Regions from separate parts of the Mesorhizobium opportunistum WSM2075 genome, predicted to be linked through region 1. Evidence: predicted binding sites of a transcription regulator. Region 1 holds the regulator's gene; each other region holds the start of a gene.
The links. The regulator PhoB, encoded in region 1, activates phosphate uptake and scavenging genes when phosphate is short. The targets are predictions, from matches to a motif close to TGTCATNNANCTGTCAT.
Positions count from the first base shown of each region.

Region 2: olsB (l-ornithine N(alpha)-acyltransferase) is a predicted target of PhoB. The motif match lies at 2,590-2,606, and genes of this name have one in related genera.
Region 3: MESOP_RS25420 (RNA degradosome polyphosphate kinase) is a predicted target of PhoB. The motif match lies at 2,349-2,365, and genes of this name have one in related genera.

Region 1 is NC_015675.1:1,486,237-1,490,435, reverse strand. It holds gene xylF (D-xylose ABC transporter substrate-binding protein) at 1-374, opposite strand, end outside; gene MESOP_RS07135 (ROK family protein) at 644-1,888, shown strand; gene phoB (phosphate regulon transcriptional regulator PhoB) at 2,207-2,896, opposite strand; gene phoU (phosphate signaling complex protein PhoU) at 2,913-3,620, opposite strand; gene pstB (phosphate ABC transporter ATP-binding protein PstB) at 3,646-4,199, opposite strand, start outside.
Region 2 is NC_015675.1:1,863,749-1,867,947, reverse strand. It holds gene MESOP_RS08890 (hybrid sensor histidine kinase/response regulator) at 96-2,384, shown strand; gene olsB (l-ornithine N(alpha)-acyltransferase) at 2,670-3,545, shown strand; gene MESOP_RS08880 (trimeric intracellular cation channel family protein) at 3,623-4,199, opposite strand, start outside.
Region 3 is NC_015675.1:5,255,207-5,259,405, forward strand. It holds gene ppx (exopolyphosphatase) at 1-83, opposite strand, end outside; gene MESOP_RS25420 (RNA degradosome polyphosphate kinase) at 83-2,284, opposite strand; gene MESOP_RS25425 (zinc-finger domain-containing protein) at 2,429-2,674, shown strand; gene MESOP_RS25430 (FAD-dependent monooxygenase) at 2,694-3,926, shown strand; gene MESOP_RS25435 (TIGR02117 family protein) at 4,166-4,199, opposite strand, start outside.

The DNA of each region.
Region 1 (4,199 bases):
AGGTAGAAGACGTCCTTGTTCTCGATCAGGCGGTCATAACCGACGACCGGAATGCCTTCGTCCAGCGCCTTCTGCACCGCCGGGCCGATGGCCGAGGCATCCTGCGCCAGGATGATCAGCGAATTGGCGCCTTGCGAGATCAGGCTTTCGACATCGGTGAGCTGCTTGCCGGGATTGGACTGCGCGTCGGCGGAGATGTACTTGTCGCCGGCGGCCTCGATCGCTTTTTTCATCGCGGCCTCGTCGGTCTTCCAGCGCTCTTCCTGGAAATTGGACCAGGAAACGCCGATGACCTTGTCCTTCGCCTGCGCGACCGACGCAAGCGTCAGCGACATGGCGACACCCGCCAGGATGGCGGCTGTGAATTTCTTCATGATATTCCTCCCTGCGCCGCGTATGGCGCGACCAAACTGGCCCTAAGGCCGGCACAAAGGCCCTATTTTTTCGAGCCTCGAAAAAACACTGGTCCATCACCGGAACACTGTCAACAATGATTCTGATGGATTTTGAGGTGCCGTGAACTTTTTTTCGAGCTCCGGAATAAATAATGACAGCGTGGGGCGCTTCTGCCAGTATTTGGTGGCTTCGCTGGCGGCCTTCGGGAGGCACGAAAGGCCGCGGCGACTGGGAGGATGCGGGAAACATGTCGGTCGGAATCCGCCACGACGATCTGCGCCGGCGCAACCGCGCCATGGTGATCTCGGCCGTGCGCCGTGCCGGTCAGCCTTCGCGCACCGAGATCGCCGCCACCACCGGCCTCAGCCACTCGACCATCTCGGCGATCTCCTCCGACCTGATCGGCGAAGGCGTCCTGACCGAGGGCAAGCCGAGCGAGGCCGGGGCGCTGAAACGCGGCAGGCCGCAGGTCGGCCTCACACTCAACCCGGAGGCGGCGGCGGTGATGACCGTGGTGCTGTCGCTGAATTTCCTGTCGGTCGCCGTCATCGACTATGCCGGCCAGGTGATATCGGAGGAACAGCGCCGGCTGGACACGCTGACCATGTCGCGCGAGGCGCTGATCGGCGAATGCGTCGCCATCGTGCGGCGCCGCATAGACGATCCCGACATCGATGTCCGCAGCGTCGCCCGCATCGCACTGGCCATCCAGGGCATCACCGACACCGAGGCGCGCGCCATGCTGTGGTCGCCGATCACGCCGCAGACCGACATCGCCTTCGCCGACATATTCGAAGCCGAGTTCGGCATCCCCGCCACCATGGAAAACGACTGCAACATGATGGCGGTGGCGCTGCGCTGGCGCGATCCCGAGCGCTACCGCGACGACTTCATCGCCATTCTGCTGTCTCACGGCATCGGCATGGGCCTGGTGCTGAAGGGCGAACTGTTCACCGGTACCCATTCCTCGGGCGGCGAGTTCGGCCACATGATCCACCGGCCGGGCGGCGCGCTCTGCCGCTGCGGACGGCGCGGCTGCGTCGAGGCCTATGCCGGCAACTACGCCATCTGGCGAAGCGCGAGACAGCTTGGCGAGGACACCGAACCGGTCGACGTCAGCGACGCCGACATGCGGGCACTGGCGGCCTCGGCGCGCGAGAAGGACGGGCCGGAGCGCCAGGCCTATCGCAAGGCCGGCGAGGCGCTCGGCTATGGCCTCGGCAGCCTGTTCGCGCTGATCGATCCCGCCCCGGTCGCCATGGTCGGCGTCAGCGCCGCCGCCTTCGACCTGATCGAGCCGGCCTTGCGCGAGGCGATTGCACAGACCGCCGGCGGCCAGCACTCGAAATCGATCTCCTTCGACACCGAGCCTAACGAACTGCCGCTGATCCGCGAAGGCTGCGCCATGCGCGCTCTGACCTTCGTCGATCAGGAAATATTCGCGCCGGGCGTGCAGGCGAGAGCAGGCGCGGCTGGGAAGAACGTGGCGTGAAATCGAAGCCATCGTAACATCCGTGGGTTGGACAAAGCCTCACGACTTCGTCATCCCTGGGCGGAGCAGGAGCGAAGCTCCGTCGCGGAGACCCTGGGATCCATGCCGCGACCTTGGCCACGGAGTGCAGCGGAGCAGAATTCCGCACCGAGGCAACGCTTCAAAGTCGCGGCGTGGATCCTCGGGTCTACGCCGCGTCGCTTCGCTCCTTGCTCCGCCCGTGGATGACGAAGCAATGGACGTTTTCGCTGATCGCCAAGGTAAAGCGATCCGGCTTAAGCACGAAATCCGACTGTCTAACCTTCCGCGCCGAAGAACCTAATCTTCCCGGATCGCGTAGCCCGCCCCACGAATGGTTCTAATGACATCGGGCATGCGGCCATTGTTGACCGCCTTGCGCAGCCGCCCGACATGCACGTCGACCGTGCGCTCGTCGATGTAGATCGTCTCGCCCCAGACATTGTCGAGCAGCTGGCTGCGCGAGAACACCCGGCCGGGATGGCGCATCATGAATTCGAGCAGGCGGAACTCGGTCGGCCCGAGCCGGATCTCGCTCTTCTTGCGGTAGACGCGGTGCGATTCGCGGTCGAGCACGATGTCGCCGACCTTGAGCACGCTGGACAGCACTTCCGGTTTGGCGCGGCGCAGCAACGCCTTGACGCGGGCCATGAACTCCGGCGTCGAGAACGGCTTGACCAGATAGTCGTCGGCGCCTGTGGAGAGTCCACGTACACGGTCGCTTTCTTCGCCCCGCGCGGTCAGCATGATGATCGGCAGCCGCTCGGTCTCGGGCCGCATTCGCAGGCGCCGGCAGAGTTCGATGCCGGACACCGCCGGCACCATCCAGTCGAGCACCAGAAGGTCGGGCACGTTCTCCTGCAGGCGGATCTCCGCCTCGTCGCCGCGCGTCACCACCTCGACCTGGTAACCTTCCGATTCCAGATTGTAGCGGAGCAGCACCCCTAACGGCTCCTCATCCTCCACCACCATGATGCGTGGCGCGATCATCGGCTGGTCACCCCTGCTATGCCGCCGGCGCCGACATCGCGGTTTCGTCCTGCTTCGGACGATTGGCGGGCAGCTGCGTGCCGGTCAGCACATAATACGCATTCTCGGCGATGTTGGTCACGTGGTCGCCGATGCGTTCGAGGTTCTTGGCACAGAACAAAAGATGCGTGCAGGCGGTGATGTTGCGCGGATCTTCCATCATGTAGGTCAGCAGTTCGCGGAACACCGAGGTGTATTTGACATCGATGCGCTCGTCGGCGGCGCGCAGCTTCGCCAGTGCCGCGGCATCACGCGCCGCATATTCCTCGATGACACCTTGAACCTGGATCAGCACCAGCTGCGCCATCGCGTCGATGGAGTGCGACAGGTCGCGCGGCGTGGCGGAGAGCCCGACCGTGCCGACGCGCTTGGCGATGTTCTTGGCAAGGTCGCCGATGCGTTCGAGATCGCCGGCCATGCGGATCGAGCCGACGACATGGCGCAGATCGTCGGCCATCGGCTGGCGCTTGGCGATCAGCGTGATGGCGCGGTCGTCCAGCTCGCGCTGGCGCGCATCCATGATCGCGTCATCGGAGACGACGCGTTGGGCGAGCGCATTGTCGGAGTTCAGCAGCGCCTTGGTGGCACCGCCGACCATCGAGCCGGCGAGGTCGCCCATGTCGCTGATCAGCCTGCTGATCTGTCCGAGATCTTCGTCGAAGGCTGCAACCGTGTGTTCGGCCATGATCCTGGTCCTCGTATGCGTGCGATCAGCCGAAGCGGCCGGTGATGTAGTCCTGCGTGCGCTTCTCGCGGGGCGACGTGAAGATCTTCTCCGTCTTGTCGAACTCGACCAGTTCGCCCAGGTACATGAAGGCCGTCTGCTTCGACACGCGCGCCGCCTGCTGCATGTTGTGGGTGACGATGACGATCGTGTAGTCGGCCTGCAATTCGTCGATCAGCTCCTCGATCTTGGCGGTCGACAGCGGATCGAGCGCCGAGGCCGGCTCGTCGAGCAGGATGACTTCCGGCTTCACCGCCACGGTACGGGCAATGCAGAGCCGCTGCTGCTGGCCGCCCGAAAGGCTGAGGCCGCTGGCATTGAGCTTGTCCTTGACCTCGGTCCAGAGCGCCGCGCGCTTCAGCGCCTGCTCGACGCGGCCGTCCATCTCGGCCTTGCTGATCTTCTCGTAGAGCCTGACGCCGAAGGCGATGTTCTCATAGATCGACATCGGGAACGGCGTCGGCTTCTGGAACACCATGCCGATCTTGGTGCGCAAGAGGTTGAGGTCCTGCGAACGGTCGAGAACGTTCTTGCCGTCGA
Region 2 (4,199 bases), 380 kb from region 1:
GCAAATCCGCCGCTGTCGGGACAAAAACGCTTAACCGCTAAAATTCGAACGATCCGCCGCAATTTTCCATAATCTCTGTCTGGCAAGGGTTTCGCATGATCGCGGAATCCGGCAGCCAACAGGCGGATATTGGCAACGACGTCGACGCGCTTGCCGCGCCGGCGCCGGCGCGGCGGTTCATCGCCGCGCCACCGCTGGTGCCCGAGCAGCAATTGGCCGGGCGGGAAGGTCTGCCGCTTGTGACCTTCTTTGCCATCGTCGTGCTGGCCGGCCTCGCGCATCTGACCGGAGCCCCGATCTTCATCAGCCTCGCTCTGCTGGCAACCGGCCTCGCCGGCCTTGCCATGCATCTGCATGCCAGGCGCAGCGTACACCGCACCGCGGTCCTGCTCGACGAGACCAGCGCCCGCAGCCGCGCCGAGATCGAGACGCTGGCCGACCGCATGTGGGAAATGCAGGAAAGCGAAGAGCGCTTTCGCGGTCTCATCGACGCACTTGGCGACCTCGTCATCCATCGCGACCGCGATGGCTACATCGTCTATGCCAACAAAGTATTCGCCGACCTCGTCGAAACCGATCAGCGCGACCTTGCCGGCAAGACGCTGGCCGAACTCGGAATCGAGGTCGGCATCGTCCCCGATGCCGCCTTTTCCGACCATGAATGCCTGAGTTCCACCGATGTCGCCATCCGCACGCCGAGCGGCCCGCGCTGGTTCTCGTGGATCGAACTGTCGGTGCGCGACAAGGACAGCGGAGCGGCTTCGCATCGCGCGATCGCCCGCGACATCACCGCCCGCAAGCGCGCCGAATCCTCGCTGATCACCGCGCGCGAGCGGGCCGAATACGCAAGCCAGGCCAAATCGCGCTTCCTCGCCACCGTCAGCCATGAGATCCGCACGCCGATGAACGGCATCATGGGCATGGCCAGGCTGCTCGCCGACACCAGCCTGTCGCCGGAGCAGCAGACTTATGTCGGCGCCATCTCGACATCGGCCAGCGCCTTGCTCGCCCTGATCGAGGACCTGCTCGACTATTCCAAGATCGAGGCCGGCCGCTTCGACCCCGAGCCGCAGCCGATATCGGTGCGCGAGATCGCCGACAACATCATCGAACTCCTGGCCGCGCGCGCCTTCGCCAAGGATATCGGCCTCGGCTGCCACGTCGAACCGGATGTGCCGCAGATGATCACCGCCGATCCGGGCAGGGTCAGGCAGGTGCTGCTCAATCTCATCGGCAACGCTATCAAGTTCACCGACGGCGGCGGCGTGCTGGTCAGCGTCGCGCGCGCCCGCACCGCGACCACCGACCGCATCTGCTTCACCATCGCCGATACCGGTCCCGGCCTGCGCGACGAGGATATGGAGCGCATCTTCGAGGAGTTCGAGCAGGCCGACGGCACCTCGACGCGCACGCATGGCGGAGCCGGCCTGGGACTTGCCATCTCCAAGCGCCTGGTGGCTGCCATGGGCGGCACGATTTCGGTCTCCAGCCGGCTTGGTCAGGGATCGGAATTCGTCTTCGAGATCCCCGCCACAGCGGCCACCGAGGCGCCGCAGGGCCGGCTCGACGCGCTTGCCGGCAGGCGCGCTGTGATCCTGTCCAGGAACGCCGTCGAGGCCGATGCCATCGCCCGCACCATCCGCGCCAGTGGCGGCACGGCCGGGATCGCCACCACCGTGGCGCAGGCCGCGCCCTTCGCTCACGGCTGCGACGTGCTTCTGGTCGACGCGGCCATGGAAGAGAGCGATGGAAGGCTGCTCAAGCGGTTGCGCCAAAGCGGCTTCTCCGATTGCGAGGCCATCACGCTGATCGCACCGACCGACCGCGGCATGCTGGGCGAATTCCGCGCCAGCGGCTACACGACCTTCCTTGCCCGGCCGGTGCGCGGGGGAACACTTTTGCGTGTCCTCTTGAGCAGCCATGCGCCGGCACTTGCCCACCCGCAACCGGAAAAGCGTCGGGCACCGGCGCTGCGTGCATCGAGCGAGCGCCAGCAAGGCCTGTCCGTGCTGATCGCCGAGGACAACGACATCAATGCCATGCTGGCCCGCGCCACGCTGCTGAAGGCTGGGCATCGCGTCCAGGTGGTCGGCAATGGCAAGGCAGCGGTCGAGGCCGTCACCAGCGCCGGGCACAAGCACCGCTTCGACGTGGTGCTGATGGACCTGCATATGCCGGTCATGGATGGGCTGGACGCCATTGCCGCGATCCGCCGCCATGAGGAGGAGACATCCGCGCCGCCCGTGCCGATCATGGTGCTGTCGGCCGATAGCCAGGAAAAGACCCGCCATGCCGTGCTTGCTCACGGCGCCAGCGGTTTTGTCACCAAGCCGCTCGATCCCGACGCGCTGGTCAACGCCGTCGAGGGCCAGGTCGCCGCTTGAGCCGGTTTTTTCCGGTACGCGGCTGATCCATTTGCCCAAAAGTGGGCCTCCGCTTCGGAAAAACGACATGCATGAAAACAAGGCCTGGAGCGCGTTGCCTGAACCCGCGCGGGCGCGTCGCGCCTCGAGTCTCCTTACCGAACGTAGCCGGTTGACCGTTTTCGCCAGCCGACGAAGTATTGCCCGCGACGTCGTATCACGGTACTGTCACAATCCTGTTGCACCTACACCGTATCCCCGTGCCAAGAGGGATGGCTCGAAGGAGAATCACTCGTGCATACAGTTATGCCGGAATGTGACACTCGGCCGAACGCCAGCAGCGCCTTGCTTGCCGGACGTAATGTCGATTCCGTCATAAAGGGCGCAGCACTCGGCCGAATCGGCAATCTCGAAGTGCGGCTTGCTCGCAACGAGGCCGAGATCGCGGCCGCGCAGGAAGTGCGTTACCGGGTGTTTTACGACGAGCTTGGTGCCAGGAAAGATCTGTTCCAGGCGCAGGACCGCCGTGACGCCGACCGGTTCGATCCGCTCTGCGACCATCTGCTTGTCTTCGACAATTCAATTTCCGGCCCCGAGCATCGCCGCATCGTCGGCACCTATCGCCTGCTGCGGCAAGAAATCGCGGCTGCCGCCGGAGGCTTCTATTCCGAAGGCGAATTCGAGCTGACCAAGCTCATCGCCCGTCATCCTGGCCAACGTTTTCTCGAGCTCGGCCGTTCCTGCGTTTTGCCCGAATACCGGTCGAAGCGCACCATCGAGGCGCTCTGGCAAGGCATCTGGGCCTACATCAATCACTACGAAATCGGCGTGATGACCGGCTGTGCTTCCTTCCAGGGCACCGTGCCGGCGGCGCATGCCGAGGCGCTCACCTATCTCTCTCATCATTGCCGTACGAACTCGGCCTGGGACGTGCGCGCGGTGTCCGGGCGCTATTGTTCCATGGACCTGATGCCGATCGAGGCGGTCAATGCCAAGGCAGCGATCGCGGCGATGCCGCCTTTGGTCAAGGGCTATCTGCGCGTCGGTGCCCGCATCGGCGACGGCTGCGTCATCGACCGCGAGTTTTCGACGGTCGACGTCTTCGTGGTGATGCCGGTCAAGGAGATCGGTGCCCGCTACGTCAACTACTATGGCGGGGAAGCCCAGCGCTTCGCCGCGTGAGGCAGTAGGCAGTAGGCAAGACGTCACGAGTCACGCTCCTCTCACTACTCACTACTGACTAGTCCCTACTGCCTCTTTTACGGAATATCCTCAGGCCGCCGGCCGGGCCGGCTCTTGTAGGACGGAAATGCCCAGCCGAAACGAAGCGCACCGCCACGCACCGCGAGCGCCACGGCGAAACCGGCCAAGCCTGAGACAAGCTGCGGCAGTCCGGCGACGTCGCCCAGTGTGAAGATAGCGGCGCCCGCCAGGGCAGCCGTGACGTAGATCTCGGGCTTCAGCAGCACCGATGGCTCACCGGCCAGGAGATCGCGCAATATGCCGCCGAAGGTCGCGGTCAGCATGCCGGTGATGATGGAAACCACCGGCGAGCCGGTGATTGCCAGGCCCTTTGCCGCGCCCATCACCGAAAAGGCAGCCAGCCCGACGGCGTCGAGCCAGAGCAGCAGCCTATAGCGGGATTCGACGCGGTGCGCGGTGAAGAACACCAGGACCGCCACCACCGCGCAGATCAGCACATAGTCGCGGTTTCCCACCCAGAACACAGGCACATTGAGGATGAGGTCGCGAAACGTGCCGCCGCCGATGCCGGTGACGCTGGCCAGGAACAGGAAACCGATGACGTCGAGCTGCTTGCGCGACGCAGCCAACGCC
Region 3 (4,199 bases), 3.1 Mb from region 1:
ACAAGGCGGATCGAATTCGACCCGATGTCGATGATGGACAGCGGTCGGCGGTCCTGCAGCCGGCCCTGGGAATCAGACAGCATCAGCCGGACGCTGCGGCGTTCTTCTTGCGGCGCTTGAACTGCGCGATGCGCTTGGGCGCGTGCGACTTCAGCGCGTCACCCCGTCCCGACAGGCTCGGATTGGTCATGAAATATTCCTGCGCGTTGAACGGTTCCTCGCCCTCCTCCAGCACGACGCGCCGGGAGGTTCCATCAGCCAATACGTCGAAACTTTGCTGATTGTCCATGATGTTGCCGAGCATGATCTGGCCAAGGACCTGTTCATGCACAGTTGGATTGGTGATCGGCACCATGGTCTCGACGCGGCGGTCGAGATTGCGCGGCATGAGATCGGCCGAGGAGATGTAGACGATCGCTTCGTCCGAGGGCAGGCCATGGCCATTGCCGAAGCAATAGATGCGGCTGTGCTCGAGAAACCGGCCGACGATCGACTTCACCCGGATGTTTTCCGAAAGCCCCGGAACCTGAGGCCTGAGGCAACAGATACCGCGCACGACGAGGTCGATCTCGACGCCGGCGCGGCTGGCATCATAGAGCGCATCGATGATGATCGGGTCGACAAGCGCGTTCATCTTCATCCAGATGCGAGCCGGCTTTCCTTCCAGCGCATGGGCGACTTCGGCGGAAATGTGCTTCAGAATGCGGCTTCTCAGCGTGAAGGGCGAGATCGCCAGCCGCATTTCGTCGGTCGGCTCAGCGTAGCCGGTGATGAAATTGAACAGCTGGGCGACGTCGCGGGCGATCGTCGGATCGGTGGTGAAGAAGGACAGGTCAGTATAGATGCGCGCGGTGACCGGATGGTAGTTGCCGGTGCCCAGATGCACGTAGTTGCGCAGTTTGCCGTCTTCGCGGCGCACCACCAGCGACATCTTGGCGTGGGTCTTGAGTTCGAGGAAACCGAACACGACCTGCACGCCGGCGCGCTCCAGATCGCGCGCCCAGCGGATGTTGGCTTCCTCGTCGAAACGGGCCTTGAGCTCGACAAGCGCGGTCACCGACTTGCCGGCCTCGGCCGCATCGACCAGCGCGCGCACGATCGGGCTGTCGTTGGAGGTGCGGTAAAGCGTCTGCTTGATCGCCACCACCTCGGGGTCGGCCATGGCCTGGCGCAGGAACTGCACCACGACGTCGAAGGATTCATAGGGGTGGTGGACGATGATGTCCTTCTCGCGGATGGCGGCAAAACAGTCGCCACCATGCTCGCGGATGCGCTCGGGAAAGCGCGGATTGTAGGGCGTGAACTTCAAATCGTCGCGGGCGACCGCCACGATCTCGGAGATCTGGCTGAGCGCCAACGGGCCGGTGAGCACGCTGATACGGCTCGACGAGACGCCAAGCTCGCCGGCGACGAAGTCGCGCAATTCGCTGGGCATCAGCTTGTCGAATTCGATGCGGATCACCGAACCGCGGCGGCGGCGCTTCAGCGCCGTCTCGAACAGGCGCACCAGATCTTCCGATTCCTCCTCGACCTCGATGTCGCTGTCGCGGATGATGCGGAATGTGCCGGAACCCTTGACCTCATAGCCGGGGAACAGCTTGCCGATATAGAGGCCGACCGCCTCTTCCAGCGGGATGAAGCGGACATGGTGCTTGCGGTCCGGAAGGCGGATGAAGCGCTTCAGCGCCACCGGCAGGCGCAAGAGCGCGCTCATCTCCTCGCCATTCTTGCGATGGCGAAGCTGCAGCGCCATCGAGAAACCGAGATTGGGAATGAACGGGAATGGATGCGCCGGATCGATCGACAACGGGGTCAGCACCGGAAACACCTGGTCCTGGAAATGCTCTTCCAGCCAGGTCTTCTCGTCCTTGGTCAGCGCATCCCGCGTAATGGTCTCGATGCCTTCCTTGTTGAGCAGCACGGTCAGCGCCGATAGGCTCTTCTGCTGGTCTTCCTGCAGCCGCTCGACCTCGCGCAGCAGCTGTTCGAGCTGCTGTTCGGGCGTGCGGCCGTCAGGGCTCTTCAAGACGATGCCCTCGCGCACCTGGCCGGCGAGGCCGGCGACGCGGACCATGAAGAACTCGTCGAGATTGGCGGCCGAGATCGACAGGAAGCGGACGCGCTCCAGCAGCGGATGATTGGTGTTCAGCGATTCCTCGAGCACGCGGCGATTGAACTGCAGCCAGGAAAACTCGCGATTGACGAAACGGTCTGGATTGCCGCCCTCCGGGCTTGCCGCCTCGACATTGATGAATTCGCTCTGTACCGGCTTCAGTTCGTTCATTGTTCCTGCTCTTCCCACCAGCTCGGCCGGTTAACCGGCTTAACTTATCCTCTGACAGGCTTTTGCGACAGTTTGATTTCATCGATCTTGCAAAGAGACCTGTTATGATCCAGATGCATGCGAGACTGCGTTAAGGAGACGACGATGGCAGGCGGTTCCATTCCCCATTTCCAGAACGATGCGGGCTTTCCGGCAATCGACATCGGTGTCAAGGAATTCATGTGCACGGGCGCCAACCCGCCTTTCGACCATCCGCATGTGTTTCTCGACATGGGCGACGACAATGAGAAGGTCTGCCCCTATTGCTCGACGCTCTACCGCTATTCGCCGAAGCTGAAGGCCACGGAAACGCTGCCGGCGGGCTGCCTCTACATCGACCAGGCCGCCTGATTCTTCCGCGACGGGCCTGATGGACGACAAGCGGCAAGTCGTCATCGCCGGAGCGGGCGTTGCCGGGCTGACCGCGGCGCTTGCCTTCGCCGAACGCGGCTACCCCGTGCAGGTGTTCGAACAGGCGCAGCGGCTGGAGGCCGTGGGAGCCGGCATCCAGCTTTCCCCCAACGCGACACGCATCCTGCGCCAACTCGGCGTGCTCAAGCGGCTGCTGCCGGCAACGGTGCGGCCTGAGGCCGTGGTGCTGAAGGACGCAAGGACGTTGCGCGAACTGGCGCGTGTACCACTCGGGCAGGCCGCCGAAGAACGCTGGGGGGCGCCTTATCTCGTCGCCCACAGAGCCGACCTGCAGAGCGCGCTGACCGCACACGTTGCCGAAAACCCGAATATTCGTCTGGTCAAGGGTGCGCGCGTCAGCGGCGCTGCCACAGGCGACGATGGTGTGACGGCGACACTGGAGACGGACGGCAAGACCGTCCAGTCACAGGGCTTCCTTCTGGTCGGCGCCGACGGCGTGTGGTCATCCGTGCGCGCGGTTGTCGATCGAGCTCGGGGGGGATCGTCAAGAAGCCGTTTTTCCGGCGAACTGGCCTGGCGCACGACTGTTGCCGCCGACAGCGGCGCCGGGCAAGCCTTTGCCGCGATTGGGGCGGCTGATTGTGTCACGACTTTTCTGCATCCGGGATTCCACATGGTCGCCTATCCCGTCAGCAAGGGCGATGCCTTCAACCTTGTCGCCTTCACCAAAGGCGAGCGCATTGCCGAGGGTTGGTCGGGTCATGCCGATCCCGTCATCCTCGCCAATGCAATGAGCGGCACGGCGGCAGCCCTTGCAAGGCTGGTGGAAATGGCCGGCCCGTGGCTGACTTGGCCGCTCCATACGGTCGACCAGAAGCAGCACTGGACGACACCAACCGGCATCGCCCTGATTGGCGACGCCGCACATGCGATGACCCCATTCGCGGCGCAAGGGGCCGCCATGGCCATCGAAGATGCCGCAACGCTTGCCGGGGTAATCGCCGACTTCCCGGCCGATCCGAAGCAGGGCCTGGCGATCTGGGAAAATCTCAGGCGACCGCGCGTCGAGAAGGTGATCCGGCGCGGCGCGCTCAACCGGCTGGCCTGGCATGCCTGGGGTCCGGTGGCATTGGCTCGCAACCTGGTGCTGGCGACGCGGCCGGCGGAAAAGCTCGCGGCGGATCTGGACTGGCTCTACGGGTGGGAGGAACCGAAGATTATTAGGCGGTAGGACATCGAGACAATAAAGAAACCGATAGGCTGGCGGGGACAGCGCCCCCCTCTGTCCTGCCGGACATCTCCCCCACGAGGGGGGAGATTGGCAGCTTTGGCGCCGGCGTCCTTTTGCAAACGTTGGAGATTAGCGAAAGCCGGAGCCAGATCCGATCTCCCCCTCGTGGGGGAGATGTCCGGCAGGACAGAGGGGGGCGCGAAGGAACGCGACGTTTGCCAATTCGCGAAATGCGCACACTAATTGTACAAGCTCAACGACCACCCAAGCGAA